3 regions of the Caballeronia sp. SBC1 genome follow, and region 1 is predicted to be linked to each of the others. Evidence: riboswitches for the same ligand, from Rfam matches in the RefSeq annotation. Region 1 holds a riboswitch; each other region holds the start of a gene.
The links. Region 1 has a riboswitch for cobalamin ahead of cobW (cobalamin biosynthesis protein CobW). Riboswitches for the same ligand answer to the same signal wherever they lie in the genome.
Positions count from the first base shown of each region.

Region 2: it holds a riboswitch for cobalamin, as region 1 does, so the genes downstream of both, SBC1_RS08665 (TonB-dependent receptor domain-containing protein) here and cobW (cobalamin biosynthesis protein CobW) in region 1, are expected to answer to the same signal.
Region 3: it holds a riboswitch for cobalamin, as region 1 does, so the genes downstream of both, SBC1_RS23885 (HoxN/HupN/NixA family nickel/cobalt transporter) here and cobW (cobalamin biosynthesis protein CobW) in region 1, are expected to answer to the same signal.

Region 1 covers NZ_CP049158.1:1,125,100-1,135,856, reverse strand. Annotated here, with positions in the region: gene SBC1_RS31920 (cobyrinate a,c-diamide synthase) at 1-1,263, opposite strand, end outside; gene cobO (cob(I)yrinic acid a,c-diamide adenosyltransferase) at 1,265-1,867, opposite strand; gene SBC1_RS31910 (cobalamin biosynthesis protein) at 1,903-2,274, opposite strand; cobalamin riboswitch at 2,444-2,750, opposite strand; cobalamin riboswitch at 2,911-3,177, shown strand; gene cobW (cobalamin biosynthesis protein CobW) at 3,358-4,446, shown strand; gene cobN (cobaltochelatase subunit CobN) at 4,450-8,223, shown strand; gene SBC1_RS31895 (ATP-binding protein) at 8,220-9,218, shown strand; gene SBC1_RS31890 (VWA domain-containing protein) at 9,332-9,892, shown strand; gene cobJ (precorrin-3B C(17)-methyltransferase) at 9,894-10,757, opposite strand, start outside.
Region 2 covers NZ_CP049156.1:1,961,746-1,972,502, reverse strand. Annotated here, with positions in the region: gene SBC1_RS08705 (helix-turn-helix domain-containing protein) at 1-273, shown strand, start outside; gene SBC1_RS08700 (winged helix-turn-helix domain-containing protein) at 316-1,530, opposite strand; gene SBC1_RS08695 (porin) at 2,000-2,947, shown strand; gene SBC1_RS08690 (GntR family transcriptional regulator) at 3,047-3,766, shown strand; gene SBC1_RS08685 (PotD/PotF family extracellular solute-binding protein) at 3,984-5,054, shown strand; gene SBC1_RS08680 (ABC transporter permease) at 5,074-5,946, shown strand; gene SBC1_RS08675 (ABC transporter permease) at 5,943-6,815, shown strand; gene SBC1_RS08670 (ABC transporter ATP-binding protein) at 6,815-7,870, shown strand; adenosylcobalamin (AdoCbl) riboswitch at 8,089-8,241, shown strand; gene SBC1_RS08665 (TonB-dependent receptor domain-containing protein) at 8,655-10,586, shown strand; gene cobF (precorrin-6A synthase (deacetylating)) at 10,619-10,757, shown strand, end outside.
Region 3 covers NZ_CP049157.1:1,305,515-1,316,271, reverse strand. Annotated here, with positions in the region: gene SBC1_RS23910 (EAL domain-containing protein) at 1-1,701, opposite strand, end outside; gene SBC1_RS23905 (ABC transporter substrate-binding protein) at 1,698-2,468, opposite strand; gene SBC1_RS23900 (FKBP-type peptidyl-prolyl cis-trans isomerase) at 3,218-3,622, opposite strand; gene metE (5-methyltetrahydropteroyltriglutamate--homocysteine S-methyltransferase) at 4,003-6,297, opposite strand; gene SBC1_RS23890 (DUF3717 domain-containing protein) at 6,452-6,676, shown strand; gene SBC1_RS23885 (HoxN/HupN/NixA family nickel/cobalt transporter) at 6,666-7,721, opposite strand; cobalamin riboswitch at 7,757-7,906, opposite strand; gene urtE (urea ABC transporter ATP-binding subunit UrtE) at 7,966-8,658, opposite strand; gene urtD (urea ABC transporter ATP-binding protein UrtD) at 8,683-9,510, opposite strand; gene urtC (urea ABC transporter permease subunit UrtC) at 9,570-10,757, opposite strand, start outside.

The DNA of each region.
Region 1 (10,757 bases):
CGCCGGATTCTTCGGCCAGTATGTGTGCATGTAGGTAGCGGTGATCGGGCCATGACGATAGATCGCTTCGCCTTCCACGCCCGTGGTGGCGTGCGTCGCGGTGAGCACCGGCGACATGCCGGTCGTCATGGACGAGTAGTGGAAGGTGTGGCCGGTGTGGGTGCCGTGGCGGCTTTCAACGCGCTGCATGGCGAGCCGGGCCAGGCGTTTCTGCATCTTCGCGTGTCCGGGCAAAAGGGCGAGCATTGAATGCTGCACGCCTTCGATATCCGTCAGTGAATCGAGCAGATACAGCATGCCTCCGCATTCCGCGACTATCGCTTTGCCCGCTTCAACATGCGCGCGGATCGAGGTGGCACTCACTGCGTTTGCTGCAAGCTGGGCGGCGTGCAGTTCCGGATAACCGCCCGGCAGATAAAGCGCGTCGGCATGCGCGGGAACGGGTTCATCGGCGAGGGGTGAAAAAAACGCGAGCGTTGCGCCCATCGCTTCCAGCAGATCGAGATTCGCCGGGTAGATGAACGAAAACGCGGCATCGCGAGCAATGGCTATGCGCATGCCCTCCAGCAAACGCGGCGGCGGGTCGAGGGCTTCGTGATCAAACATGATCGCGGGCGGCAACTCGCGCAACGTCGTTTCGCCGATGGCATCCGCTGCGCGATCCAGCCGCGCATCGATGTCGGCTACCTCCGCTGCTTGCGTGAGACCCAGATGCCGTCCGGGTAGCGTGATGTCGTCGGTGCTTGACAGATGCCCGCAATATCGGATGCCTTCGGGAATGGCTTCGCGCAGCATTTGCGCATGCCGTGCAGACGCCACGCGATTGGCGAGCACACCATGGAAGGGCAGATCCGCCCGATAGCGCGCGAGACCGAACGCCATTGCACCGAAGGTCTGCGCCATACCGTGCGCGCCAATCACGGCGAGCACCGGCACGCCGAACGTGGTGGCGAGATCGGCGCTGCTGGGCGTGCCGTCGAAAAGACCCATCACGCCTTCGATCAGGATCAAGTCAGCTTCTTGCGCCGCTTGTGCGAGCAGCGCGCGGCAGCCGCTTTCGCCGACCATCCACAAATGCAGCGAATACACCGGCGCGCCGGACGCGCGTTCCAGGATCATCGGATCGAGAAAATCGGGGCCGGTCTTGAAGACCCGCACTCGGAGGCCAAGACGTGCGTGATAGCGCGCGAGCCCGGCGGTGACGGTGGTTTTACCCTGGTTCGACGCGGGCGCGCTGATGAATAAAGCGGGGCAGGCGCGCACGTCAGAACTCGACGCCGCGTTGCGCCTTCACGCCTTGCTCGCGATACGGATGCTTGACGGACCGCATTTCCGTCACGAGATCGGCCGCTTCGATTAGCGCCTCGGGTGCATGGCGGCCCGTCACGACCACATGAAGCATCTCGGGCCGCGCGGTGAGCACCGCGAGCACTTCGTCAAGCGGCAGGTACTCGTACTTGAGCACCGTGCACAGCTCGTCGAGCACGACCATCTGATACTCGCCGCTTTCAATCATCTTGCGCGCGGCGTCCCAGCCTTTGCGAGCCGTCGCGATATCGGCATCACGATTCTGCGTGTCCCACGTATAGCCGTCGCCCATGGTGATGAAATCGCAGGTCGAAATTGCGCCGAGGAAATCGCGTTCGGACGTATGCAGCGCACCCTTGATGAACTGCACCACGCCGAGCCGCATGCCGTGTCCGAGCACGCGTACGGCCATGCCGAACGCCGCAGTGGTCTTACCCTTTCCCGTGCCCGTATTGACGATCAAGAGGCCCTTCTCGCGCACGGCGGTGGCCTGCTTTTTCTCGTGACCTTCCTTGCGTCGCTGCGTCATGCGCAGATGCGATTCTTCGTCCGTTTTCATCATGTTCTCTCGTTGTCAGTCGGGTGCCTGATTTGTTACCTAAGGTCGTCTTCAGCTATAGCAACGGTTACGCCATCGGTCACTCTTTTCGGCACTATTATTCGCCCGTTGCGCGACGCCAGTAGCGCACAGGGTTCGCAGACGCCGTCGATGCCAAGCAGCGCCTGAACCCGTTCCGACACATTAGTTTCCACCTGCGCGATGCGTTGCTTCGAGAAAAATTGCAGGGGCAAACCGTGGCGAGCGGCGAATTCAAGCAATGCGGTTTCGTCTTTCTTGCTATCGATCGATGCCAGCGCTCGAGTGCTTGCCAGCGGCCGTGTTCCCAGCGCCGCGGACACGGCGGCATGAATCTGTTCGACGCTTACCCCGCGCCGGCAGCCTATGCCGATGACCCATGTGCTCATGATTGCGCCTCATACGCGCGACCTGGAATCACGCTGGATAGCGAACAGAACGGTCGGCGCGAGGGTAGGCGCAGGCGTTGCAAAAATGGATTCATGTAAGACGATATAAGCATTACGTCCTTCATCCGTCCCTCGCGGATGTGGCGTTCGACGCGCTTTTAGAGCCAAAGCGCGCCACTCGGCGACTGGCCGGTATCCGGGCTTGGCGACCGCATTTCGCTCGCCTTCCCGCTCGTCGGAGCAGTGGCTGTGGAGGAAATGGGCGCTCGGTCCGAATGAAAGTCACGAACGAAAGTCAGTCGAAACTAGCGCGGGTCGCGTACCGTTGCGGGGACAGCACAGGTCTTGTCGACACGGCGCGAGAGGCCCGAAGCGTAAGCCTTGAGCCTTGAGAATACGCGCGTGTGCATCCTGTTTCCCGTTTAACTACGCGCGCGGGAAAAGCGCGCGTGAGCACCAGACGCGGGCCAAAGATAGCACAGCGGGTGTTGGTTGCGCTGGGCTTTTACGGGCTGGACATGGGCGGAAGTGCAGGTTTGTTGCGTTCGCGCCGGCGAGATATCACGTCAGGAGGCGGGGCTTAAACCCCCTCGCGCACTCCGCCCAAACCTTGACGCTAGTCCCCCATCAGCCTAGACTTCGCGGTAGTTTTCTGGTGCTCGCGCGCGGTCTCTGCTGCGCGCAGTTAAACGGGAAGCAGGGAGCGCTGCCTGAACTCTGGCGTGCCAACCTGCGCTGCCCCCGCAACGGTAAGCGAAAATCGCGCAATGTGGTTTCACCCTGATTCACGCCACTTCGCACGGTAAAGCCGGCTTCGAAAAACCACTGCATGGCAATCTCATGCGGGAAGGTGAAGCGGCATTTTCGCCAGCCCGGATACCGGCCGGAACGAGTCAACACCTGAAGCGGACGATGTCGCGGGGATGCGGCAGACGGTCGACACTTTTCACCATGCTTTTCCGGATTGCCATCCCGCATTGCGCACCCGCCGCGACGCTTGCGAGCGGATTTTTTGCTCGCGTGAGTAAGCCAAGGGCGACGCATTCTGGTAGCAAGCAGCCAATCGATACTACGGAGCAACGGATGCAAATGCGCAAAATCCCGGTCACGGTCGTAACGGGTTTCCTCGGCAGCGGCAAGACCACATTGATGCGGCACATCCTGCAAAACGCGAAAGGGCTGCGGATCGCCGTGATCGTGAACGAGTTCGGCGAACTGGGTATCGACGGCGAAATCCTGAAGGGATGCAATATCGGTTGCGAGGATGAAAGCGTCACCGATCAACCGAATCTGTATGAGCTGTCGAACGGCTGTCTCTGCTGCACCGTGCAGGAAGAGTTTTATCCGGTGATGGAGCAACTCGTCGAGCGGCGTGATCAGATCGATCACGTGCTGATCGAGACCTCCGGCCTCGCATTGCCCAAGCCGCTCGTGCAGGCTTTCAACTGGCCGTCCATCAAGAATGCGTTCACCGTGGACGCTGTGGTGACCGTGGTCGACGGCCCCGCTGCGGCAAGTGGCCAGTTCGCGGCGAATCCGCAAGCTGTCGACGCACAACGCCGCGCCGATCCGAACCTCGATCACGAATCGCCGCTGCATGAGTTGTTCGAAGATCAGCTCGCTTCAGCGGATCTGGTGATTCTCAACAAGACCGATTTGATCGATGAAACGCAGCAACGCGCGGTGGAAACGTTGATTCGCGGCGAGATCCCAGCCGGCGTCAAGATCGTGCCGGCGCAAATGGGTCAGCTTGATCTGCATGCGCTGCTCGGTCTCGAGGCGGCGTCGGAAACGACTATTCATCTGCGTGTCGATCATCATGGCTCTGCCGACGACGAAGGCCACGCGGATCATCATCACGACGATTTCGATTCAGTCGTGGTGGAAGCGCGGGTCGAGTCGCGCGAGGCCGTGGTCGCCGCATTGCGCTCACTGGTCGATACCAACACGATCTATCGCGTGAAGGGTTTTGCGGCGTTGCCGGGCACGCCCATGCGGCTTGTCGTGCAAGGTGTAGGTCAGCGTTTCGATACCTATTTCGACCGCCGCTGGACCGCTGCCGAAGCGGCTAGCGAGACCAGCCGGTTCGTGCTGATTGGTGAGGATCTCGATCAGCCGCGTTTGCAACAAGCGCTTGTCGCCGCGCTCGCCAACGCGCCCGTGCAGGCCTGATCCATGCATCTGCTACGCACGACGCCCGGCGGTTTTGTCGACGACGCAGCCGGCGTCATGCGTATTGATCAGACGCCTGCGCCGATCGTCGTGCTCAGCTCTGCCGACACCACGCTCTCGCTTCTAGCCAGTGTCGTGCCGCATCTGGAAGCGGATTTTCCCGCGCTGCGGCTCGCCAATCAGGCGTTCTTGCGGCAACCGGCATCGGTGGATTTTTACGTCGACGACGTGCTGAAGCACGCACGCGTGATCGTTATTGATCACCTTGGCGGTGAAGCGTACTGGCCTTACGGAATCGAGAGCATCACCACGCTCGCGCGCCGCAATAACCAGATGCTCGTGATGTTCTCCGGCGATCTGCAGGAAGATCCAAACCTCGTTGCGAAGAGTACGGCCGAGCCAGCGTTATGCGATCAGCTCTGGCGTTATCTGCGTGAGGGCGGCGCGAAAAATGCCGAAGAGTTTCTTCGTTGCATCGCGTTCAGGGCGTTGGGGTATGGGCGTAAAGCGCATGCGCCGAGCCCGTTGCCGGCAGTGGCAATCTATCATCCGGCGCGGCTGATTGCGACCGTTGACGATTGGAAAAACCGCTGGGTTCAGGGTGCGCCCGTCGTTGCCGTGTTGTTTTATCGAGCCCATTTGCAGTCCGGCAATACCGATGTGTTCGATGCTTTGATCGAGGCTCTGGAAGCGCATGGACTCAACCCGCTGCCAATAGCGATGGCGTCGCTCAAAGACCCCTTGAGTCGCGAAGTCGTGCAGCAGCTCTGCGCGGATCATGGCGCGTCGCTGGTGCTGAACACGACCTCATTCGCCGCGGGCGTCATAGACGACCCCGTGCCTTTCGAACTCGCGGGCGACGCGCCAGTGCTGCAAGTCATCCTCAGTGGAGGAAATCGCGAAGACTGGCTCAAGGACAATCACGGGTTGAATTCGCGCGATGTCGCCATGCATGTCGCTCTGCCCGAAGTGGATGGCCGCATCATCACGCGCGCGATCAGCTTCAAGGGACTTGCGTATCGATGCGAGATCACGCAAGTCGACGTCGTGCGTTATCAGCCCGATCTTGAACGGGTGCATTTCGTGGCCGAGTTGAGCCAACGCTGGTGTCGCTTACGGCAACTCGCTAACGCAGACAAACGCATCGCGCTCGTGCTCGCGAACTATCCATTGAGCGAGGGCCGCATTGGCAATGGCGTGGGTCTTGATACCCCGGCGTCCGTTATCAATATCCTTGCAATGCTCGCTAAGGAAGGGTATCGGGTAGATGAAATTCCCGCCGATGGTGACGCGTTGATGCAGGCCCTGACCTTGGGCGTGACGAATGATCCTGTGGTCCGCGACCTGCGTCCTGCGTTACAAAGCCTGGCGCTTGACGACTACCTCGACGCTTTTTCCAAGCTGCCGGACAACGTCCAGCAGGAGTTGAATGCACGCTGGGGTCCGCCCGAAAACGATCCCACGATCCGTCGTGGCCGCTTCATGATCGCGGGCTGGCGCTGCGGGCATGTGTTCATCGGCATCCAGCCGGCGCGCTCGCGTGAGCGCGGCGACTACGCGAGTTATCACGACGCTGAACTTGTGCCGCCGCACGCGTATCTCGCGTTCTATTTCTGGCTGCGGCTGCGATTCAACGTGGATGCGATCGTTCACGTCGGCAAGCACGGCAACCTCGAATGGCTGCCGGGCAAGAGCGTTGCATTAAGCGCGTCGTGCTGGCCTGACCTGACGCTGGGCGCCATGCCGCATCTGTACCCGTTCATTGTCAACGATCCAGGAGAGGGCAGCCAGGCGAAACGGCGGGCGCAGGCGGTCATCATCGACCATTTGATGCCGCCGCTCACGCGCGCTGAAAACTACGGTCCGTTGCAGGACCTTGAGCGTCAGGTCGACGAATATTATGAAGCGCTGATGGTCGATCCACGCCGCGCGAAACTCCTGCGCAAGACGATTCTGGCGAGCATTGTGGAACATCGGCTGCATGAGGAACTCGGACTGGATAAACCTCGCGATTCCGATACCGAAGACGCATTACTGACACGCGCCGACGCGTATTTATGCGAGCTCAAAGAGGCGCAGATCCGCGATGGCCTGCATGTGTTCGGCGCGTCGCCGCAAGGCGTGCAACGCCGCGATACCTTGCTTGCACTGGGCCGTTATCCAATCGGCGATGCACAAGGCGCGAACGCGAGCGTGCTTACTGCGTTGGCCCGCGACTTGAACCTGGGCGAGGCATTCGATCCCCTCGATGCTGACTGGAGCGCGCCGTGGACAGGTCCCCGCCCTGCAGAACTCGAAACTGTGATTGATGCGCCGTGGCGTCATCATGGCGACACCCGCGAGCGTCTCGAGTTGCTCGCAACGTCGTTGCTTGAGCGGCCATCCGACGCGACGGGGCCAAATACATCGCAGGTACTGACACGCCTGAACGGCGACTTGCTCGCACGGCTCGACGCGTGCGGACCGCAAGAGCTGAAGCAGCTTCAACGCGGTCTCGACGGACGGTTTGTGCCGCCGGGCCCAAGTGGATCGCCATCGCGTGGAAGGCCGGACGTCCTACCTACTGGCCGCAATTTCTACTCCGTCGATACCCGCGCCGTGCCAACGCGTGCAGCGTGGACGCTTGGCCTGAAGTCAGCCAACCTGCTGATTGAGCGGCACCTTCAGGAGCACGGCGACTATCCGCGCGCGATTGGTTTGTCCGTGTGGGGCACGGCCACCATGCGCACCGGCGGTGACGATATTGCCCAAGCCATGGCGCTGATCGGCGTGCGGCCGAAGTGGGCGGCGGGCAGCAATCGCGTGACTGATTTCGAAGTCCTGCCTATCACCATTTTCAATCGTCCGCGCATTGACGTGACGCTGCGTGTGTCTGGATTTTTCCGCGACGCGTTCGCCAACCTGATGCATCTCTTCGATGCCGCCGTGCAAGCCGTGGCCGAACTTGACGACGAAGCCGAAGACCTCAATCCGATCCGTGCGCGCATCATGCGTGAACGCGACGAACACATGGCGCGCGGCCTTGACGAGAAGGAAGCGCGCCTGCGTGCGGGATGGCGCGTGTTCAGCACGAAGCCGGGCGCATACGGCGCCGGCTTGCAGGAAATGATCGACGCGAAGCAATGGCAAAACGACGCCGATCTCGCGCGCGGTTTCCAAAGCTCAGGCGGGTATGCTTACTCGCAGAAGGGTGATGGCGTGGAGGCTCGCGACACCTTCGGCGCGCGTTTGTCGACCATTGACGTGGTGGTGCAGAACCAGGACAACCGCGAGCACGACCTGCTGGATTCGAACGACTATCACCAGTTCCAGGGCGGCATGGTTGCGGCCGTGCGGCATCTTTCCGGTACCCAGCCGCATGCGTATAACCCTGATCACAGCAATCCCGCCGCGCCGCGCATCCGGACATTGCAGGAAGAAATCTCCCGCGTGATCCGCTCGCGCGTGGTCAATCCGAAATGGATCGACGGCGTGAAGCGGCATGGTTACAAGGGCGCGTCGGAACTCGCGGCAACAGTAGACTATCTGTTCGGTTACGACGCCACCGCAAGGGTCGTATCGGATCATCAGTACGCACTGGTCGCCGATGCCTATGTGAACGACGCAGACACGCGTGAGTTCATGCAACGGCATAATCCGCACGCCCTGCATTCAATTTGCGAGCGTTTGATTGAAGCAATGCAGCGTGGCCTATGGCAAAGTCCGGGTGCGTATCAGGATCAGATCGAAGGCCATCTGCTGGACGCCGAACAGCAACTTGAAGGGCAACGAACGTGAACGAATTCATCTTCCCGTTTGCCGCATTGGTCGCACAGGAACCCTTGCAGCAAGCGCTTTTATTGGCGGCCATCGATCCTGCACTGGGCGGCGTGCTGGTCAGCGGTCCGCGTGGCACCGCGAAATCCACGACTGCGCGCGCGCTTGCTGAACTACTACCCGAAGGCCAGTTTGTGACCTTGCCGCTGGGGGCAAGTGAAGAACAGTTGATCGGTTCGCTGGACATTGAAGCTGTATTGCGCGACGGCAGCGTGCGTTTTTCGCCGGGCTTGCTCGCGAAGGCGCATCAGGGGGTGTTGTACGTCGATGAAGTCAATCTGTTGCCCAATCAACTCGTGGATCAGTTACTCGATGTAGCGGCGAGTGGAACGAACGTAATCGAACGGGACGGCATTTCGCATCGGCATGAGACGCGCTTCGTGCTGATTGGGACCATGAATCCGGAGGAGGGCGAACTCAGGCTGCAATTGCTGGATCGCTTCGGTCTGGCCGTGGAATTGCAGAATTGCTTCGATGCTGAAAAACGTCGGGAGATCGTCAAGGCGCGTCTCGCGTTCGATAGGAATCCTGAGGCTTTCCGCTCGCAATTTGCCGGTCAACAAGAAGCCTTGGCGCTAAGGCTTCACCAAGCCAGGCTAATCCTTCCGACCCTCGAACTCGACGATGCAGTTCACGCGAGTGTCAGCGAGTTATGCATCGAGGCGCACGTGGACGGCGTGCGCGCCGATCTCGTCATGCTACGCGCGGCGCGCGCGCTGGCGGCATTTGAAGAAGCTTCAGCGGTGAACGTGGAACACGTTGAACGCGTAGCGGAGTCAGTGTTGCTGCATCGGCGCAAGCAAGGCAGTGCGCCTGGCGATCAGGGCGCTGCCGACTCCCGCCCGCAAGAGGGCGGGAAAGACACGGACGAAGCCAGCTTCGGCTACATACCTCCCGAACCCGTCGACATCACAGCAGTCAAGAACGTCAGGCCGCTTGCCGCAAAAAAATCCTGAGCCATCGAAGGCTGGATCCAGAGGCCGATCCCGGCCGCCTTCGATGGCTAGAACCCTCCGCATCAGGTAGAACGCGATCGCGCGGGGGCGAACCGGGCACGCGCATCGACTGGTTGCGAACGCTGCTGGAAAAACGCAATCAGCCTCTGGATGAAACTCATCTGAGATTTCATCGCGAGCAGGGCGACAGCAGCGCGTTGCATTGCTTCGTGCTCGATTGTTCTGGTTCCATGCTTGGCGGGAAACGGCTTGCGCTGGCTAAAGGACTGGTCGTGGCATTGTTCGACCGGGCGTACCGCGAGCGTGCAGAGGTTGCGCTGGTCTGCTTTGGCGGTGCGACGGCGCAAGTACGTCGTGAACCCGGGGCCGCGCATTGGTGGAACGATCGCTGGCTTGCACCCATAGGTGGAGGCGGAGGAACGCCGCTCGCGCTGGGCGTGCGCACAGGCGCGAATGTGCTGCTTAAGGCTGCGCACCGCCGACCTTCGCAGCGGCGCTTCCTGTGGTTGCTGACCGATGGCCGCAGTCCGGAAACGCCACCACGTCCCGATGCAGCGGATCAGATTGTTATTGTCGATTTCGAGAGTGAGGCGATACGTTTAAGGCGTTGCGTGACGCTCGCCGAGTCTTGGCAGGCCGACTACCGTACGGCTGCTGCCATGACGTCCGCTTAGTTCATTCGTACCAGCGCGGCGTGTATACCCAATCGCCATCACGTCGGTTACGGGGAAAACTGCGCGTGGTGGACGAACCAACAATCACCATCGTACGCATATCGACCTGACTGGCATGCATTTTATCCAGCGTCGTGGTGGTCAGTGTTTCACCCGGCCTGCCGATGTTTCGACCCAGCACGATCAGGGTCGCGCCACTCCGATGCTCACGCACGATATCCAGCGCGCGATCAAGTTGCCACGGCCGCGCGCGCGAGACAGGGTTGTAAAACGCCATCACGAGATCGGCTTGAGCCGCATGTCGCAAGCGCGTTTCTATCACGGCCCACGGCTTGAGGTTGTCCGAAAGCGACAGCATGCAGAAGTCGTGTCCGAGCGGCGCGCCGGCACGAGCGGCCGTGGCCAGAGCGGCGGATACACCGGGCACGACCTGCAAGTCCACTGCATTCCATAGCGGGTTGTCCCGGGCCTCGTCGAGCGCTTCGAGCACGGCGGCAGCCATTGCAAAGACCCCGGGGTCCCCCGACGATACGACCACCACGCTGCGTCCCGTACTTGCCAGTTCGAACGCATGGCGCGCGCGCTGCATCTCTTCACGGTTGTCGCTGCAATGAAGCACCTGATGCGGCGCGAACGGACCGGCCATGCGCACATAGGTCTCGTAGCCGAGTACATCGTCTGCTTGCGATAACGCCTGTCTTGCTGCGGGCACCATCAGATCCGCACTGCCGGGACCGAGACCAATCACGGTGAGCGTGCCGCGTGCTTGCCCGAGCGTTGAGGGATCGAGCGGATGTGGCGCGAGGGCAATTGTGATGCCGTCGTCACGAGACTCGAATGTGTCGAAGCTAGCAGGAAGCGTTCC
Region 2 (10,757 bases), on a different replicon from region 1:
CGCATGGTGCCAATGCGCGCGCACATCCGTGCCAGGAATGTGTCGGATTTTCCGGAGTACATCCGGCATGCGGGCGAGGAGTTTGTGTTCGTGCTCGGCGGCTCGCTGGAGTTGCGGTTCGAAGATGGCAAGGTGTTCAGGCTTGAACCCGGTGACAGTCTTTATTTCGATAGCGCGGTCGGCCACGTGTATCTGACGACGAGCCAAGACGACGCGCAAGTGCTGGTGTGTTGTGTCGATACCGACGCGAATCGTCCGGCAGACGCGATCTAGCCATTCATACAATTGCCGCTTGCGAACACATTGGTCCCAAGGTCACGGCACGCCGGTCAATGCAGCAGCCAGCGTTGCGGGAACGCCCGCACCGGCCGCTAGCTGCGGCGTTTTATGCCAGTCCGCACAACGCTGCAACGCGCGGCGCAGGTCGGCCGTCAAGCCCGTGCCCACCCGCACGCCCGGCTCGATATGCAACGACTTGAGTTCAAAAATACCTTGCGTGCGATGCGCCTTCGCATCGACCCGTCCAATCAGACGTCCTCGATGTAAGATCGGGAGTGCGAAGTAACCATACTTGCGTTTTGCGGCCGGTGTATAACACTCGATCGCGTAGTCGAATCCGAACAACGTGCTCGCGCGCTTGCGATCCCATACGACCGGATCGAATGGCGAAAGCACCGTGGTCACCGTGGACGCAAGACTGCCGGCGGCCGCACCGTCCAGTTTGTCCGCCAGGTCGCGGTGCACGAACGCATCTGCCTTCCAGTCATCAACTCGCACGGGTATCAGCTCCCCGGCGTCGGCCAGTTCGTGTAACGCTGAGGTGTAGGGACGGCGCGGCATGCGGTAATAGTCCGCTACCCAGTCGGCACGGACGATGCCTAGCGCTCGGCAAGCGCGCTTGAGTAATTCCTGCGGGACCGCATCGGCGGGCGGCAGGTCGCGCGCGTCATTCCAGCCGGGCAGCACGCGCTCGGTCACATCGTAGATCCGATGAAAATTGCGCCGTTCCGCGACCATCAGTTCGCCGGTTGCAAACAGTACTTCCAGGTGACGTTTTTCGGGTTTCCAATCCCACCAGCCGCTGCCATTGCCGCCTTCGCGAGCGAAGTCCGCCGAGCGAATCGGGCCCGTCGCCCGAATGCGTTCGAGCAGGCGCTCGATGTCGTCGCGATGTTTTGCATGCCAGTCTGCCGCGTATTTCCAGCCCATCCCGGCGGGATCAAGCATTCGGTGACGCAACAGCCCGTAGTCTTCTATTGGCACAAGACAGGCCTCGTGCGACCAGTATTCGAACAGGGAACCCTCGGCCAGATGCTCGTCGAGCCATTGCGGCTGATAGTCGCCAAGGCGGCTGAATAACACAAGGTAAGGACTGCGAGCGACCACGTGGATGGTGTCGATCTGCAACTGCGCCATGCGGCGGATTGCGTCAAGCACATCCGTTTTTGTCGCCTTGCGGCGCGGCGGCGCAAGCAGGCCTTGGGCTATCAGATGCAGAGTGCGGGCGGCCGACAGGGGGATTGTCTTCATGCGGTGGGCTCATGAGCGGAGACGCGTTGGCCGGATACGTTACCAGAGGCCCGGCTTGCTCGTGCGGTGGGATCGGGACGGTGGACCGCCTGTGTCAGCTTCAAGGAATGTCCCGACGTCCTGCCTCAGCCTTCAATTTCAAGGCACTGCATGACGCGCGGGGACAAGAGAACCGAACGAGGAGGGCCGTCATGCACCGTCGCGCGAGAGCCTCGCCCCTCATACGCACCCCTGTCCTCGCCGTCATCTAAGCATTTTCCCCTACGTGCAAATCGCTTGACTGCGAAAAAATGGCAACCTACATTTTGATCCTGTTCATACATGTACTTTTTAGAACGGATAGGTAGGTCAACTTGTTCACTGCCGTAGCACGTCCGCTATTTTTACTACCGGGGGGTATATGAAGCTGGGTCGATACGCTGCGTGTGCAGCGTTGTTGTCGTGTAGTTATGCTCATGCGGATTCTGGCGTGACGCTTTACGGTATCGTGGATGAATTCTTTCAGTACGTTAATACTGGCAATCACTACACTGCGGCCGTTGGATCGAGTTCAGAATGGGCCAGTCGTTTTGGATTAAAGGGCTCCGAGGATATTGGCGACGGCAATAAGGTCAATTTCCAACTTGAGAACGGTTTTAATCCGAACAACGGCACATTCGCTTCCACGGGCCAGATGTTCAACCGGCAGGCGTGGGTGGGTTTATCGGGTAACTGGGGTGAAGTGAGATTGGGCCGCCAAAACTCGCCAGTCTTTTACGACCAGGGTTATCTGGACGCATTCGGGGCATCGACCCAGGCGTCCGGATTCAGCAACTTGATGACCTACGTCGTGCGCACGAGTAATACCGTGTCGTACCAGTCACCGGTCATAGCGGGTCTGCAGGCCGGTGTATATGCCGGTTTTGGCGACGCGGGCGGATTGCGCTCGGCGGGTTCGAGCTATCAGGCGGATCTTCAGTACAACAGCGGGCCGATCGCCGCTACGGTGGCGTGGCAGGCCGTGAAGAACGCCACCAATTCCTCGACCGATACCGCCGTGGAGGCGGGTGCCTCCTACACCATTCAAAAGGCGACGATTTATGCCGGCTATGCCGCCAGCAGATGGACGGACATCAATCTGAATGTCAACGTTTATGGTGTTTCGGGAAAATATCAATTCACGCCCACGGTCTTTGTCGCATTAGGCTATACCGCATTGCATGATAAAACCGCTGCTGCCGATAATGCGAATCAAATTGCCGCAATGGCGCAGTATGACCTCTCCAAAAATACCAGCGTATACGGCACGATTTCCTATCTGACCAATCACAATCAGGCGTCTTATACGCTGGCGGGGTCCGCTAATCCCGGCTTGCCGCTGGCATATCCCGGCGCCAGTCCGCATGGCATCTCGATTGGTATGTTCCATAAGTTCTAGATTTCATTATTGGCTGGCCCGTGCAAAACATGTTCATACATGTATACGTAAAATTTCTGCTCTCAGGACAGAAAGGTCACCACGATCGGGGGCGCTGCAATGAAAAAGCGTTTGAACAATGTGGGCGCGTCGAAAGCGGAAATGGTCGCTGCGGCGATCCAGGATGAGATTTTGACCGGGCGCTTGCCCTACGGCGTTTTGCTGGAAAGCGAGAGTGAGTTGGTGCAGCGGTTCTCGGTCAGCCGAAACACTATTCGCAAGGGTCTCGAGGAACTGACGAACACGGGCCTGATTAGCCGCAAAGTCGGCGTGGGTTCGTTTGTCACCTATAACGGCCAGACGCTGGATAGTGCGCTCGGCTGGTCAAAGGCGCTCGAAACGGCGGATGGTGGCGCTCAAACGCGGTTGCTGCAAATCAGGGTGATCCAGGATGAAAAGCTAGCCGCTGAACTCGCGCTGGAACAACCGGCTTTTATCGCAGTGGATCGGTTGCGGGTGCTAGCAGATTCGCAGCGACCGATCTCGCTTGAACTCAGCCGGATTCCGTTCTCAGACCGGCTGGCGGACCTGCCGTTGCAAGGCCTGATCGGCGGTTCACTGAACCAGACCTTGATCGAATACGGAATGGCCGCGGATCACGGCGAAGAATGGGCAGAGGTGATCGGGCTGGAACAAGTCAACGCCGATATCCTGAAGCACCCGCCGGGCATGTCGTTCCTGCGCACCCGTCGGCTCACGCGTGACAAGCATGGAAAGCCGGTCGAATACGTGGTCAGTTTGCTTGACCCCGCCTATTTCGGATTGCACCTGGAATTTTGAAAATGCTTGAGGCGGCCGAGCAAAGACAGATGCATTGACCGCCCGGCGCGACGAGCTCGTTCGCGCATACGTGTGGTGTTCAGGCGGCCGTTGCTAATGCGCTAGGAGGTACCAGGCTTGAAAAGTCTGGCTCCTATTTATTTACTAAGGTGTATTTACTAGTTACTGCTGCAGCCTGTGCTGCTTGAGTTCAACTTGATTGTCGGGAGTCCATGAAATGGCATTGAATAAAGTATTGAGACGGGCGTTGACGTGCGCAATGGTAATGGCAACGGCCGCCCTGGCTTCTTTCGCCGCGCACGCCGAAGATGTACACGTGCTGAACTGGAAGGGGTATGGCACGGATGAGCCCTGGGCGCTCAAGGAGTTCGAAGCGAAGACCGGGTATCACGTGGTCAACGATTTCTTCAATTCCGAGCAGGAAATGCTCACCAAGCTGCGTACCAATCCGGGCGCGTACGACGTGGTGATGGTCAACAGCGCGTTCAACCAGCAAGCACGCGAACAAAACTTGCTTCAGCCCATTGATGTGACCGGGATGTCGAACGTCGCCGATCTGAACCCTAAGATGCGCCATTCACATTTGCTCGAAATTGGTGGCCAGAGCTACGGCATTCCATGGGCGTGGGGAGTGACGTCGTTTGCTGTCAACGACTCCAAGGTCCATCCTGTTCCGGACACCATCCAGGCGCTGTGGGACCCGGCGTACAAGGGCCACGTCGGCATGCGCGACGACGCTATCGAAGCAGTCCAGTTCGCAGCGCTCGCAACGGGCCAGAGCATCAACGACATCAAGAATCTCGACGCGGTCAAAGAGAAGCTCAAGGCGCTGACCGGTCAACTGAAAACGTTCTGGGGTTCAGAGAACGACTGGAACCAGTATGTGGCGTCGGGGGTGTTTTACATCTCTACGTATTGGAGCGGATCTGCCGCACGCGCCCGCAACAAGTTCAACTTGCCGGTCACCTTCGTGATCCCGAAGGAAGGCGCGATCGGCTGGCTGGATTCCCTGTCGATTCCCAAGGGTGCGCATAACGTCGCAGGCGCAAAAGCCTTTATCAATTACATGATCGATCCTGGTTTCTACACGCAGTGGGATTCGCGCGTTGGCGCACCAGTCTCGGCGAACGTCAAGGCGGTTGCCGCGTTGCCGGCCAATGCGTTCAACCGTGCGGTGCTAGCTAACCCGGCGGTGCAATCGCGGATCCAGTTTCAGGAGCCGATCACCGACGACAAGCGCAAGGCTTACCTGCAGTTGTGGCAGGAAATCAAGGCCCAGGCCGACTGACGACGTTCAAGGAAGTGCCATGAAATTTGCCCTCAGTTCGCCGCAAGGCCGACCGCTGGTTCGCGCCATGACGCTGGCCGGACCTGCCTACCTGTGGCTCCTGCTTGCGGTGTTCCTGCCATTGTCGGTCATGCTGTTCTACAGCTTCATGTCCGACGTGCCGACGAGCGGCGGCAGCTGGTCGCTGACGTTCCAGAACTACCTGACGTTCTTCGATGAACCGCTGTACCGGAAGCTGATGGTGCGTTCGCTTGGACTCAGCGCGCAGGTCACGTTGATCTGCACGGTGCTCGGTTTTCCATGCGCCTACATGCTCGCGAAGGTAATACGCGGACGTGCTCGAGAAGCGCTGTTCCTGCTGATCATCCTGCCGTTCTGGAGCAACGGACTGGTGCGCATATTCTCCTGGAACATGGTGCTGCGCAGTGGCGGATTGGTGGACTGGGTGCTCAATCATCTGTGGCCGTGGACAGTCAACACCGACCTGATGTTCTCCTATCCGGCAATCGTGATTGGACTGGTGCATTCCTACCTGCCGTATTCGGTGCTGACCGCTTACTTGAGCTTGCAGGCTATTGACGACTCCCTGGTCGAAGCCGCTCGCTCAATGGGCGCGGGACGCCTGACTATCCTGAGCCGGCTGATCCTGCCGCTCGCCATGCCGGGCATGCTGGCCGGGGCCGTGTTGACCTTCGTGCCAGTAGTGGGAGTGTTCATGGAGCCAAGGTTGCTCGGAGGGCGCAAGGGCACGTTCATTGGAACGGTTATCGAGGACCAGTTCGTTGCCGTATTCAACTGGCCGCTTGGCGCTGCATTGTCGTTCACGCTGCTGGCCCTCGTGCTGGCAATCCTGTTCGCCGGCATGCAGCTCGCGCGGAGGAAAGACAAATGAAGCAGGACAACACCATCGGATCAATCGAGCTGGACTCGCCGGCTGTCGCCAACGGGCCGCATACCCCGCGTCGCAGGACGTGGAGCGTGGGTGCAGCGCTTGGCGCTATCGGCTACGGGTACGTCGTGGCCGTGATCGGATTTCTATATCTTCCGATCCTGGTCATGGCGTTGATGTCGGCTAACGCGTCGCCGCTTTATGAGTTGCCGTTTCATTTCACCACGCACTGGTATCAGGCGCTCGCCGAGGACGGCGTGCTGAAGGCGGCGGCGTTCAGGAGCATCGAGATCGCGCTGTGGACCACGTTGTTGTCCACTGTTCTCGGCGTGATGGCGTCGCTGGCATTCTTTCGATACGACTTCGCGGGCAAGCGTTTCCTGCAAGCCATGCTGTTCCCGCCGATGGCGATCCCGTGGCTGATCACGGGCACCGCGATGCTGATCTTCTTCTTTGCGATCGGCATTGGACGCGGCTTGCACGCCATCCTGCTCGGTCACGTGGCGCTCGCGTTGCCCTACGTGATTATCGTGGTCGGCGCGCGCTTGCGCACGTTCTCTCCTGAGCTGGAACTGGCCGCCCGTTCGCTTGGCGCGAGCGGCTGGCAGATCACGTGGCGCGTGACCTTGCCTGCTATTGCACCTGGCGTGGTGGCGGGTGCCTTGTTCGCATTCGCCGTGTCGTTCGACCAGTTCGTGGTGTCGTACTTCCTGTCCAACCCGGGCGAGACCACGCTGCCAGTCGAAATCTATAGCGCGATTCGCAAGGGTTTCACACCTGAGATCAACGCAATTTCAACCATCATCATTGTCGTGTCGATGGGCACGATGTTGATCGTGTCACGGCTGTATCGATTTGGTGGAGAGCAATAATGGCCGAAGTCAACGTAATCAAGGTATCCAAGCAATACGGCGAGTCGCGTGCACTGGACGACGTTTCCATCCGTTTCGCGGAGGGCGGACTCTATGGTTTGCTCGGACCGTCCGGCAGCGGTAAAACGACGCTCCTGCGCATGATTGCCGGCTTTGTGTTCCCGGATAGCGGGCAGATCCGCATCGACGATCAGCCGGTCGAACGCTTGCCCGTGGAGCGGCGGGAGATCGGCATGGTGTTCCAGAACTATGCACTGTTCCCGAATATGAATGTGGCCGACAACGTCGCTTTCGGGCTGTCCGTGCGGCATGTGGACAAGAGCGAGATCAAGCGGCGGGTGGGTGAGGTGCTGGACCTCGTGCAACTCGGCAGCCTGCACGGGCGGCGGATCAATCAATTGTCGGGTGGCCAGCGCCAGCGCGTCGCGTTGGCGCGCGCTATTGTGACGCGCCCCCGCGTGTTGCTACTCGACGAGCCGCTGAGCGCGCTGGACAAATCTTTGCGTGTGGACATGCAGGTCGAATTGCGCCGCATCCAGCGTGATGTCGCGATCACGACCGTATTCGTCACGCACGACCAGGAAGAAGCGCTTACGTTGAGTGATCGTGTAGGTATCCTGCGCGATGGAAAATTGATCCAGGAGGCGACAGCACGCGAGCTTTACGATCATCCGGCCAGCGAGTTCGCTGCCACGTTTCTCGGCGATGCCAACATCCTCAACGGACGACTGGAGACGGGCGGCATGCGCATCAACGACGGCAGCCTGATTCGTTTCGGATCACGCTCCGCTGTATCGAATCAGACGAAGTGCGCGGTTCGTCCGGAGAAGATCGCGCTTCAGCGAGCAACGGGCGAGGCCGCGCCGAGCGCGCATAACCGGCTGACGGCGCAGGTTGCCCATCACGTCTTTGCCGGTGTGAATACAACCTATATGCTTGATTGGTGCGGGCAGCGGCTCAAGGTCCATGTGCAAAACTCCGGCGAAGACCTGATTCCGGTCGGCTCGCGAGTGACGTTGAGCTGGTCACCCGACAGTACGATCCTGGTCCACTAAGGAGCCTTCAAGATCTGCATGCCTTCTGGCGCGGGGCAGGAGCTAGTGATTCCGCTCGCCCTCGACGCTTCAGCGCGAACGCATGAAAACGTAAGGATAGCGAAAGATAAGTCGCTTGGGGGCATCGATAATCAGCGTGCACGGATCTCGTGATACCGGGGGCACGCGCACCATCAGTTATTCAATATCCCGGACTTGATAGTGTCAGGCGGGATTCGGAAGTAAAATGCGCGCATACGACTCGTGGAAGCTGGTGCAAATCCAGCACGGTCGCGCCACTGTGACCGGTTTCAGCACATACCGGAAGTCAGACCTTGGCGTCGTATACCTCTTTTCTGACTTTGGGGCGCGCACTCCCCGGGAGACATCCACATGACCGATGACCGATACTGCCCGCGATCCTGGCTGACAGCCAGAGCGGCATCTCCTCGATTTGCCAGCTTGAGTCGCGTCGGTGTACAAGACCCCACGTAAGTGCATTTGGCTGCCCGCCTGCGGCATGATCGATTGCGCAGGCGAGGGGTGAGACGTCCGCCGTTTGCCAAGACCAACACCCGAGGCAGGGGCGTATCTGCTGTGCGAGAGAATTCACTGCAACTTAAAGGTGGCTTGGCCGCGGCGTGTGTTCGCGGGTTGCGCTCGTCTATCGCATGACGCGCAGGGCGGTAAGGCGTCCAAAGGGGCACGGGTTTCGTCACCGCCGGTATCCGAAATCGACGCGCTACGCCCGCGTTCGCTGCACGCTATCCAATTATCCAATCTTCAATAACAAGGTTTTCCCCGTATGAAGTTTCGGCATTTCATCCTCACGTCTGCGCTCACGGTGTCGGTATGGCAGGTTGCACAGGCCGCTGACGACTCGTCGTTGCCGCAGCCGGAGCAGCTTCCGTCCACCGCCACGCTGCCGAATATTCTCGTCACCGGTGACACGCAGCACCTGCCGCAATCGTTCGATCAACGCTACGCCTCAACCCAGGTCCTTACCCGCGCGGATCTCGACCGCCTGTCGCCCGTTGACCCGAGCATCACGCAAGCCCTCGCAACGCTGCCCGGCGTTACCATTTCGCAAAACGGTGGCCCAGGAACTTCTGCCTCCGTCAGCATCCGTGGTTCAACGGGAAGTCAGGTCGCCGTCTTCATAGACGGTATCCGAGTGGGTTCAGCGACTACGGGTCAAGCTGAGTGGGCCGACCTTCCGACCTCCGCCTTTGACCGCGTTGAAGTTATCTCGGGACCGGCGGCCGCCTCGTTCGGCGCGGACGCAGTGGGTGGCGTCGTGCAACTCTTCACGAACCGTGCGGCAAATCAGCCCAACCAGACCACGATTTCAACAGGCGGCGGTTCGAACAAAACGTTCGATACACAGATCCGCACTTCAGGCAGTATTTCGTCCACTGGTCCGCTCGCGGCATTGGCTGGACTGACCTATTCCCTGGGCTTGCACGACTACAACACCGCTGGAATTGATGCGACCCAGCCGTGGGCTTACGGGCACGAGGATGGCCGCAATCCGTACCATGCTCAGGACGTGGATGCGCGTCTTGGCTATGCGCATGACAACTGGTCGATCTCCACATTCGCCCTTTATCACCGGTCCGACCTGTCCTACGACAATGCTGGCGGCGATGACCGCCAACTCGATCATCAGTTGACGACAGGCATCGCGTTTCATCTGGACCTCACGCCGTTTACGCAGTTTGACCAGTCAGTGGGCTATACCACGGACCGCCAGTTCCTCTATGCGAACAACCCGGACATCCCGACCGATGAGATCGACTCGACGCGTTTCAGTACGTCGACCTCGCTGACCCATCACGAACGCGGGCTCACGCTCTTCAGTCTGCCGCTTTCCGGCGAGAGCAAGCTCGCCTACGACTTCACCCGCGAGCAAGCCTTCCTGCCCGTCGACATCCCCACGGGCGTGCCGACACGCAACGATTCAGCAGTCTCGCTCCATCAATCGGTCACACTCGGTGCGTTGACGGTGTTCCTGGCGGGGCGTCACGAGATCATCCAGGGTCAGTCGGTAAATACCGGCAATGTCGCCATCGCTTATGCCATTAGCCCGGTTTATACGGCACGCATTTCGTATGGCAACGCATTCCGCCTGCCGACCTTTAACGACCTGTACTACCCAGGTTACGCGAACCCGAACCTGCTGCCTGAGCGCAGCGACACGGTCGAGGCCGCGCTCGATGCGGCCACGTCGTTCGGCACCTTTACGGCCGCTGTTTATGACACCCGCGTGCACGATCTCATCACCTACGACACGGTGACCTATCTTCCCGTGAACGTAGGTCGCGCGCGCATCCAGGGCATCGACCTGTCGTACAAGGGCACGCTTGGCGACTCGACACCGGTCAGTCTCGCGATCGGTATTTTGAATCCCCAGGATGTCACCGACCAGACGTGGCTCAACCGCCGTCCGCGTCAGACCGTCAGCCTGAACATCGATCACATGTGGGACGAGTTCCGCCTGCACGCGCTGAGCACGGGCGTCTCGCTGCTTTACGGTGGATCGACCTACGACGACCAGTTCAACGCGACCTACCTGCCGTCGTACACAACCGTTGGCCTGCGTGCTGCGTACAGGGTCAATTCGCATCTCACCGTGTCCGCCAATCTGTCCAACCTCTTTAACCGGCAGTACGTCACTGCATACGGTTACAACACGTTGGGCCGGACTGCGTTCGGCAAGGTCGCTTATACTTTCTAACTACTTGTCGTCACGACCCTTGTGAGTCACCTATGAAGCGAATTCTGATCATCGGCATTGGCGCCGGAAACCCCGAATATATGACGATTCAGGCGGTCAACGCGCTCAACGAAGTCGATGTTTTCTTCGTGATGGACAAGGGCAGTGCCAAGGAAAAGCTGATCGCGCTGC
Region 3 (10,757 bases), on a different replicon from region 1:
CGCCGAGATCGTCAGCCATTTCGGATAGACCTCGCCATTCTTGCGACGCCCCCAGATCTCGCCCTGCCAGCCGCCCACGCGGTGGATCGTTTCCCACATCTCGCTGAAAAAAGCGGCGTCGTGATGGTGTGAGCGCAGCATTCGCGGTGTCTGGCCCACTGCTTCTTCAGCGGTGTAACCCGTGCACTCGGTGAACGCCGAATTGACCCGCAGGATGGTGTTGTTCGCGTCGGTGACCATCATGGCTTCGAGCGAATCGAAGGCGACCGCCGCAATCCGCAGCTCGGCCTCAACCTGCTTGCGGTCCGTGATGTCGCGCCCGCTGGTCCGAAAACCCGCGAAAGCGCCTTTGGCGTCGGTGATCGGAACCCAGGAAACGGATAGCCAGACTAGCGTTCCGTCCTTGCGGACGCAGCGGAATTCGAGGTCGTCGCCGCGAGATCCCTGGAGCCCCCTCAGGAACTCGGGTGCAACGCGGGCCATATCATCGGGGTGGATCAGCGTGCCGGCGAAGTCAGTCATCGCCATGCATTCGTCGACGGTGTATCCGGTGTATTCCTCGACCGAGGGATTGATCCAGCGCGGTTTGCCATCCGGTCCCCACCAGACTTCCCAGTTGACCGTGCAGTCCGCGATGGCACGGAACTTCTCTTCGCTCTCGCGTAACTCGCGGGTCATATTGGAAGCCAGCCGCATCGCGCGGCCGCGGCCGGTGACCATCAGCCAGGCGAGTAGCGCCAGCAGCAGGCTTAAGCCCGTACCGGTGACAGCGATCAATGCTCCGGCGTTACGCCCGAAGCGGCCCTTGAAGTCGTCAAGGGTGCTCATCGAAAGCGTCCAGTTGTGCCCGGCGACCACCAGGTACTCATTGGCTGAAATGAGCGGAGGCCGGTGCTGCTCGCCGATGGCACGCGAGCGATACAGCAAGGCCGCGGCGGACGGCTCCACGCCGTCGTAGATGGCTAACGCGAGGCCGGGCAGCGGGTCGCCGTACAGGCTGGCGATGACATCGTGCATGCGAAACGACGCATACACCCAGCCGGCAAGATGCGCCCGGCGCTCGGCGACGCTGTCGTGCGGCTGGCCCCGGTCGTAGATCGGCAGGTACATGACGAAAGCGGGTTTTGCATCCGGCCCGGAGTCCACGCCCAGGCGAACTTTGCCGGAGACCGCCACCATGCCGGAATCGCGCGCCTTCTCCATTGCCTGCCGCCGCACAGGGTCGACCCAGGGATCCAGTCCGAGCGGGGCGCGGTTGCTGTTCGCAGACGGTTCGCGCTGGATGATTGGCGCGTAGTTTTCGCGCGAGCCCTGCGGCTGGATGGTATAGCCAGGAAAACCCAGCTGATGCATCGCAGCGATATGCGCGTCCCTGCGCGCCGCCGGCACCCACTCGATGACCCCGATGGTCTGGATGCCGGAAAAATTGGCGTCGAGATTGAGCGCGCCAACGTAGTCGCGGAAGTGGTCGCGATCCATCTGGCCGGTGGCGGCGAACAAGCCCTGCACGCCGCGCAGCATCTGCTCGTAAGTCGACATGCGCTGTTCGACGCGGCTGACCACGTCGCCCAGTGAAAATTCGAACTGGGAAAGCAATTCGTTGTGGGAAGCTTGCCGCTCGTGATCCCAGACTATCCACGTGACGCCAAGTGCGGCGGACAAGATCAGCAGGGGCAGCAATACCAGCCGAGCCCAGGTCACGGGGGTGCCTGGAAATCGACCATGGATCTGGCCAGGTCGGGTTTGAAGTACTTCTCGAAAATACGCAGCACGGTTCCGTCCGCGCGCATCTCGTTCACCAGCGCGCGCCACTTGTCCTGCTCGGCGGGCGAGAGCGCCTTCTTCGACATGATCAGGCCATGAGGTATGGCGGGATCGTTAAACTCGATGATGGTGGTGACATCGCGGATCTTCTTTTCGTCCAGCGCGGGGTAGTCGAAGGGCTCCATGATCATGCCCTGGATGCGCTGGTGGATCAGCGCCTCGTACAACGGCGCCAGGCCGCCCGCCTGGCTGACGCGGTTCTCAGCCGCGAGCGTATCGACCAGCTTGTTGGCGGAGTCGCTGTAGCGGAAGCTGCGGATCACGCCCAGTTGAAACTTGTCGCTACGCTCGAAATCGGCCAACTGGTGCATGCCCGCGTCTTTGCGCACCAGCAAATAGTATTTGTTGCTGAAGTACCAGGCGAATGAAGCGAAGTGGTTGCGCTCGGTGTTGGCAATACCGGACAAGCTGAAATCGAGCGCGCCGGATTCGATCAATTGCCAGATGCGCGCACGCGACATGAGGCTGACGGTGATCTGGCAGCCGCTGCGGCGGATCAGTTCATCGGCGAAATCCCGGTCGATGCCGGTGTCGGTATCGGCGGAATAAAGCAGGCCGTGGTCGTGCAGTGCAAGCGTGAAGGGACGGGAGCAATCGGGGCCTGCCGCGACCGCACGGCCGAGGCATGACATCACCAGTAGCATGCCGCCCAGAGTGTGTCGGATCACAGCGTCGCCATGGTGGTGGAAGTGACTAGAATACAGCCCTCTTTTTATTAACACCGGTCGCGAGGGCGTGTTTAGTGATTTTGACCCCTCGACAACGGGTTATGCAGCGAGACTCTTGCGAAACGCCTTTGCATGCCCTATCTGCCGCTCGGAAAAACGACAGGAAATTGCTTATTCCGGCAGTCCCGGCAGGTGACCAGTTTAGTAAAAAATGATAACGCCCATGAATTAATGTTACCGGACGCTTATTAAAACTGCAACTGAGGCGGCAATCGTTACGTGCTGCCGTACACCCCCCATTTCGTACTTTTCGTACTCCCCCACTACATGACATTGCGTGGCATTGAAGTCCGGCTCTGTAGAGCCGACTCTGACCTCTGGTTGCCGCTGGCATGCGCGCCGGCGCATATTCTAGTTCGTGCAAGTGACAGGTTCGCGTGTCCTGTTCACGCCGATAGTTTTTATTTCGCGCCCATCAATCATCTGATTAAAGATTGGCTGTCTGACCGGAAACACGCGGCAAAGCACAGCAAAACGTATAGGCGAGCAGGGTTTTCCATTGCAATGCAATTAAACGTTCACTGCATCTATAAATCTATTGGATGGCGTTACACAACAGTGCTATTGCGATAACAAAAGATATCGAACATCGCAATAGCACAGGACGCGCGATTCGCATGAATGCGTGTGAGCGAGTGCGCGTTGTATAGCCTCGAGTTGCGGCTTTAGTTGCCGATTTTCAGCAGCTCGACTTCAAAGGTCAGCGTGCTGTTCGGAGGAATCGGGCCTACGCCGCGATCGCCGTATGCGGTTGCCGGCGGGCACACGAGCTTGGCCTTGCCGCCAACCTTCATCTTCTGAAGGCCTTGCGTCCAGCACGGGACTACCTGTCCGAGCGGGAACGATGCCGGCTGCCCGCGCTTGTACGAGGAGTCGAATTCGGTGCCATTGGCGAGCGTGCCGCGATAGTTGACGGTCACGGTGTCGGCGGCGGTAGGCTGCGCGCCGGTGCCTTCCTTGATCTGCGTCACGGTGACGCCGGAAGGAAGCGTTTCAGTTGCGCCCGTAGCAGCATAAGCCGACGACGAAGCGATAAAAGCAAGAGTAAGCAGCAACGATACTTTTTTCATAAAGCGTCCAGAGCGTCCCGAAAGTGGGTGTGGTGAGTAAAGTACAAAATAGAGTACGAAGTCAACGAAGCCAAACCGAATACAGTAGCACGGACCGGCTACGGCATGGCAGAACCTCACTTCGAGACGATTCTTTACGGGTAAGCTCGGGTGGACTTCAGTGCCTGCCGCTTGCGGGCTTGTGTGCGCCAAGCGTGCCTTCTTCGCGTTTCGCCGCACGGGATTGGGAGCAGGATAGGGTCATGGTGGCAAGCGTCGCAGGCTGCCCCCTCAGGGGCCGCGGAACACTTTTTGGTAGCCACGGCAAGTCGATTAAAGTCACGAGCGGCAATGATGGTGGCCAAAGCCGCCGGCTAAGATACTCGCTCGATGACGAAAGCTCAGACCTCCGCTATTTCCTTATTTTTTGCGGTGATCGTCTCTCGCACGGCACGGGCCGCAAGAATCATGTTTGTCAGTGCCGCTTCTGTCTCGGGCCACGCGCGCGTTTTCAAACCGCAATCAGGGTTGGCCCATAGATGCTCCGCAGGAATGACTTCGCATGCTCGCTCAAGCAAGCGCTGCATTGTCTCCACGCTCGGCACCCTCGCGGAGTGTGAGTCATAGACGCCGGGCCCGATTCCGTTCGGGTAGGCGAACGCGCCGAAGCCGTCGAGCAGTTCGATTGAAGAGCGCGACGTCTCGATCGTGATCACGTCCGCATCCAGCGCCGCGATGGAGGGGAGAATGTCATTGAACTCCGAATAACACATATGGGTGTGAATCTGCGTAGCATCGGAGACACCGCTAGCAGAGATCTTGAAAGCCCGGGTTGCCCAGTCGAGGTAAGCCGGCCACTCGGCCTGGCGCAATGGCAAGCATTCACGGAACGCCGGCTCATCGATCTGGATGATGCGGATGCCGGCCTTTTCGAGGTCCGTTACTTCGTCGCGAATGGCCAACGCAAGCTGCAGCGCCGTTGTTTCGCGGGGTTGATCGTCACGGACAAAAGACCATTGGAGCATGGTCACCGGTCCCGTAAGAACGCCCTTCATCACGCGGTTGGTCAGGGATTGCGCGTAGCACGTGTTATCCACCGTCATGGGTTCAGGACGATAGATATCGCCGTAAATGATAGGCGGCTTGACGCAGCGCGAGCCGTAGTTCTGAACCCAGCCGTTCTCCGTCAGCGCATATCCCCACAGCTTCTCCGCGAAAAATTCGACCATGTCGTTACGTTCCGCTTCGCCATGCACGAGGACGTCGAGGCCGAGCTCCTCTTGTTTGCGCACTGCTGTTGCGATCTCCGCGCGCATGCGTTCCAGGTAATCGAGCGCGCCCAGTGCCCCGCGCCGATACGCCGCGCGCGCCTGACGAATCGCTATTGTCTGGGGAAACGAACCAATAGTCGTGGTCGGCAGGAGCGGCAGCCTGAGCGTATGCCGCTGCACTCGCTTGCGCTCGGCGAAAGGACTTTTTCGGCTTGCCATCGCGTGGGTGATGGCAGCGGTCCTTCGCTGAACGAGGGTGTTGATGATCGTGTCCGAATTGCGTCGCGTATCGAGCGCTGCGTTCGAGGCGGCGAGCGCAGATCCGGCTTCTGCCGAATCGCTTAGCGCGAGCGCAATGGCGGCAACCTCATCAAGCTTCTCGGTCGCGAACGCAAGCCACGACGTCAAGCGGTTATCGAGCCTTTGCTCCGAGGCAAGCGTGACCGGGACATGAAGCAGCGAACAGGACGGCGCAATCCATAAGTTATCCGAACATTCTTCGCTCAGGCTACGAAGTGAGTCGACGATTTCGCTGAGGTCTGCCCGCCAGATATTCCGGCCGTCGATCACCCCCACCGACAGCACTTTGTCCGCCGGTAGGGCCGCGCGCCACGCGTCCAGCTGTTCGGGCGCCCTGATCAGGTCGATATGGATACCCTGCACAGGCAGTTTCGCGACAAGCGGTGCGTGATGAGCGGCTGTGTCGAAATATGTGCCCAGCATGATCTTGCTGCCTGACTCGCCAAGCACATCGTAGGCCGCGTAAAAGGCCTCGAGCCATTCGTCATCCAGGTCAAGGCACAGTGCCGGTTCGTCCAGTTGAATCCATTCAATCCCGCGTTGCTTCAACTTGTCGAGAATGCGCATATAGCGAATCACGAGCTTCGGCAGAAGCGAAAGCCGGTCAAAGCCGGGAATGTGGCTCTTGGATAGCCACAGGTACGTGATCGGGCCAATGAGAACCGGCTTGACAGAATGATCCAGTGCTAACGCTTCGTCGATTTCGTCGAAGAACCAGTCGACGCCACCGTTGAATGTTGTGCCCGGCCCCAACTCCGGCACAAGGTAGTGGTAGTTGGTGTCGAACCACTTGGTCATCTCCATGGCGGGTTGCGTCTTGTTGCCCCGCGCCAGCTCGTAATATTGCGCAAGCGAAAGCGCCGACGGTTCGAATTCGAACCGCTCCGGCAACGCGCCCAACAGCGCGGTAAGGTTCAGCATCTGGTCGTAATAGGCGAAGTCGCCGACCGCTACGAAATCCAGCTTCGCCGATCGTTGCAACTCCCAATGGCGCGCACGCAACGCCTCTGCGACGCTACGCAAATGAGCATCGTCGCACTCCCCGCGCCAGAACGCCTCTTGCGCGAACTTGAGTTCCCGATGAGCGCCGATGCGCGGAAAACCATGAAGATGAGTGCGAGCCATAATGCGTCCTTAACCGAGTGGCCCACAGTCTGAATGCCGGCGTGTCATTCGACAAGCGACATGTTTTCATCTTTCTATTAGTTTTGTTCATGTGGGTGCAACGTGCGCGTACCGGCGTTACCCGTCCATTCACCCGAAGCTGCAGGGCAGACCTATGAGCGTATTCACTATTCTCGACGTCGAGCGCGCAATCAACTATTGGCGAGAACTGAAGCCGGCCGGTCAGGATGCGGCACTCTGCCGGGAAGCGCGCGTGCTCGCCGATGCTTATGGACAGATGATTTTTTCCCACGCTGACGCGATCGATACATCGTCGCTTAGCAGCGAGCAAATTCAGGCACTGACGAGTGCCCTGGATCAACGCGGTCCTAGCGGCTGACTTCCAGCTCGTCGAAGCGTTTTGCACGATAGATCAGGACCGACACGATCCAGCTAACGGCGAAAATGCCAATAATCACAAAGCCCAGCGTGCCGAAATTATCGTTCAAGGTACCTATGGCATCCCACACTGGACCTTGCAGTTTCAACTGATCTGCGAGCAGCCCAAGCGCTTCTATGCCGCCAATCACGACGGCCACGATGACGGACACCAGTGTGATGGTCATGTTGTAGTAGATTTTCCGGATCGGCTTCAGGTAAGCCCATCCGTAAGCGCCGAGCATCAGGTGACCGTCCAGCGTATCTATCAGGGACATGCCGGCACTGAACAGGACCGGGAACACCATGATCGCCCAGGGAGAAAGCCCTTGCGACGCCTGGGTTGCCGCTATGCCAAGCAAACCAATTTCAGTCGCCGTATCGAATCCCAGACCGAACAGGAAACCTAGCGGGTACATTTGCCAGCTTCGCGTGATCATGCGAAACAACGGGCGAAAGATGCGAGCCAGAAATCCGCGATCGGCCAGAAGCAGATCGAAATCGTCATCGACATAAGCACCGCCGCTCCTGACGTTGCGCCACGCCTTATAGATCGACCTCAGGATAATCAGGTTCATCAGGGCAATCGCGAACAGGAATAACGCCGACACCAACGTGCCGACAATTCCGCCGATTTCCTTGTAACGGTCGAACCGTCCCTGCATGGCCGACGTTGCAAGAGCCACCCCGGCAGAGGCGAGCACGACCACGGTCGAGTGCCCGAGAGAAAAGAAGAAGCCCACTGCAACGGGGCGTTTCTTCTCCTGCATGAGCTTGCGCGTGACATTGTCGATAGCGGCAATGTGGTCGGCATCCACCGCATGACGCAGCCCGAATCCGTAGGCCAGCATTGCAGTTCCGAGAAGTACCGGATGGTGGCGGAATGCCACCAGAGCCCAAACCCACGCAAGGACATTGATCGCAATCAATACCCCATAAATGCCGAAAAGCTTGCCCCGCACCTTAGTGCCTGAGTCGTTAAAAATTTGTACGAGTTGAGAAATCATCTGAGCAGCCCTCGGGAAGTCGCGTCCCGCTTGGAGTTGAAAAAGTCGAGGAAGGAGGTCTGACTCTTGGTTCGAAACGTTCGACAATCTAAACGCTTACAAACCAAATACAGTGGCGCGACCGTGCCGGGTTCTCACCGGCTTCTCACTTTCCCTTAACGAGGTAGTACGCTGCACGTTATATACCGCGCCTGTTGCAATGTCGATCAGTTCACGCGCGCTATTTACTACTCGCTCGTCAGACTTAAACCGCGATCAACTCCCGCACGCCATGCGCCTCCATGTCCGCGCCCTCACCGCCCGCGACAATCTCACCGCGGCTCATCACCCAGTAGCGGTCGGCAAGCTCGCGAGCGAAGTCGTAGTACTGTTCGACGAGCAGCACTGTCATGCCCATTTCATCAACGAGTTGCCGCAACGTGCGCCCGATATCCTGAATGATGGAGGGCTGGATGCCTTCAGTCGGTTCATCGAGGATCAGCAGTTGTGGTTCGCTCATCAGCGCCCGGCCGATCGCGAGCTGCTGTTGCTGGCCGCCCGACAGATCGCCGCCGCGTCTGCTTTTCATCTCCTTGAGCACCGGGAACAGTTCATAGATCCGGTCTGGTACCTTCGATGGCGCTTTACGGCTCGCCGCGCCCACCAGCAAGTTTTCTTCAACCGTGAGCCGGCCGAAGATATCCCGTCCTTGCGGTACGTAAGCCAGGCCGCTCGATACGCGCTTATAGGTGGGCATCGAAGAAATCTTCGCACCACGCCAGGAGATCGTGCCGCTTTTTGTGGGCACCACGCCCATCAGGCAGCGTAGCAACGTGGTCTTGCCCACGCCATTGCGGCCAAGCAATACCGTGAGTTTTCCATCGGGCACGGTCATCTTCACATCGCGCAGGATGTGGCTGCCGCCGTAGAACTGGTTGAGTGAATCGACTTCGAGCATTTCTAATTTCCCGTGGTGGCCCAATCAACGGCCGAGGTACGACTCGATCACTTTCTCGTTGCGCTTCACTTCGTCGAGCGTGCCGTGTGCAAGCACGCTGCCTTCGGCCATCACCGTCACGCGTCCCGTATCACCCGAGAGCGCTGCGACGAATTCCATGTCGTGCTCGACGACCATCATCGAACAGGTGCCGCGCAGCTTGTTGAGCAATTCCGCGAGCTGCATGGTTTCATGGTCCGTCATGCCGGCGGCGGGTTCATCGAGTAACAGAAGCGCTGGTTGCTGCATCAGCAACATGCCAATCTCCAGCCGCTGCTTCTGCCCGTGCGACAGCTCACCGGCAGAACGCGTGGCATCGGCTTCAAGATGGATCAGTTCCAGCGTCTCTTCAATCCTCGCTTGTGCTTCCCGATCCAGCTTTGACCTGAGCGACGCCAGCCACCCCTTGTCGGTTTTCATCGCGAGTTCGAGGTTTTCCCACACCGGATGGTTCTCGAACACGGTCGGCTTCTGGAACTTGCGTCCAATGCCCGTGCGCGCAATCACCGGCTCCGACATGCGCGTCAGGTCAAAGGTCTGGCCCAGAAAAACCTTGCCGGAATCGGGTCGTGTCTTGCCGGTAATCACGTCCATCATGGTGGTCTTACCCGCGCCGTTGGGTCCGATCACGCAGCGCAGTTCGCCCACCTCAATGGACAGCGTCAGCTTGTTCAGCGCGCGGAAACCATCGAAGCTGACGGTCACGTCTTCGAGATACAGGATAGTGCCGTGCGAGACATCGATCTCGCCCGGTTCCAGCACGTGGCCCAGACCCGTGATGCCGTTTTGATTACGTTCGTTGATTTCAGGCAGTGGCGGCAGGTCCACGATCAATGCGTTGTACGCGTTAGCTAATGGGATCGATAAGGCAGTCAATGTGAATGTCCTCCTGCTTTCTTCTTGCGCAGCGCGATATCGATAAGGCCCATGATTCCGTTCGGCAGCAGCAAGGGCACGAGCGTAAAGATCAGGCCCAGGAAGAACAGCCAGTATTCAGGGAAGTTCGCCGTAAAAAAACTCTTCGCACCATTCACCGCAAACGCGCCGATGATCGGCCCGATCAAGGTTCCCCGTCCGCCCACGGCCACCCAGATCGCCATCTCGATGGAGTTGCCCGGAGACATCTCGTTCGGGTTGATGATGCCCACTTGCGGCACGTATAACGCGCCTGCAATGCCACACAGAATGGCTGACACGGTCCAGATAAAAAGCTTGTATGCGAGCGGGCTATAGCCGAGGAACATCAACCGCGCTTCGCCATCGCGCACGCCTGTCACCACCCGCCCAAGCTTCGAAGTCACAATGGCACGCGCCGCGATAAACGCCAGGATCAGCACGCCGAGCGTCATGAGAAACAACACGGTCCGCGTACTTGCCGCTGTGATCGGATAGCCCGCGATACGCTTGAAATCGGTAAAGCCGTTGTTGCCGCCAAAGCCCGTTTCGTTGCGATAGAAGAGCAGCATCGCGGCGAAGGTCATCGCTTGGGTAATGATCGACAGATACACGCCTTTTACACGCGAGCGGAACGTGAAGAAGCCGAACACCCAGGCAAGCACGCCGGGCACAACAATCACCAGCAACAGCGCATACCAGAGGTGTTCGGTGCCTTGCCAGTACCAAGGCAGCTTGTGCCAGTCGAGGAACACCATGAAGTCGGGCAAGTCGCTTTGATAGTTGCCCTCACGGCCAATCGAACGCATCAGGTACATGCCCATCGCGTAGCCTCCAAGCGCAAAGAACAGCGCATGGCCGAGGCTCAGGATGCCGCAATAGCCCCACACAAGATCGAGCGCCAGCGCGCCGATCGCGTAGCACATGAGCTTGCCGACGAGCGTCATCGAATAGGCGCTCAGGTGGAACGTGCTCGACTCCGGCAGCACGAGCGCTGCGACCGGCACGCATATACCCATGGCGATGATGAACGCGATCAACGCAATCCAGCCGTTGCGGGGAAGGAGCGCCGCACGCGGCGGCAGGCCCAGCGCAAACCCTTCGCGTCTGGCTTGCTCATCGGGTTTTGGCACGACGTCGAGATTCGCGGAGACGTTTGGTGTATT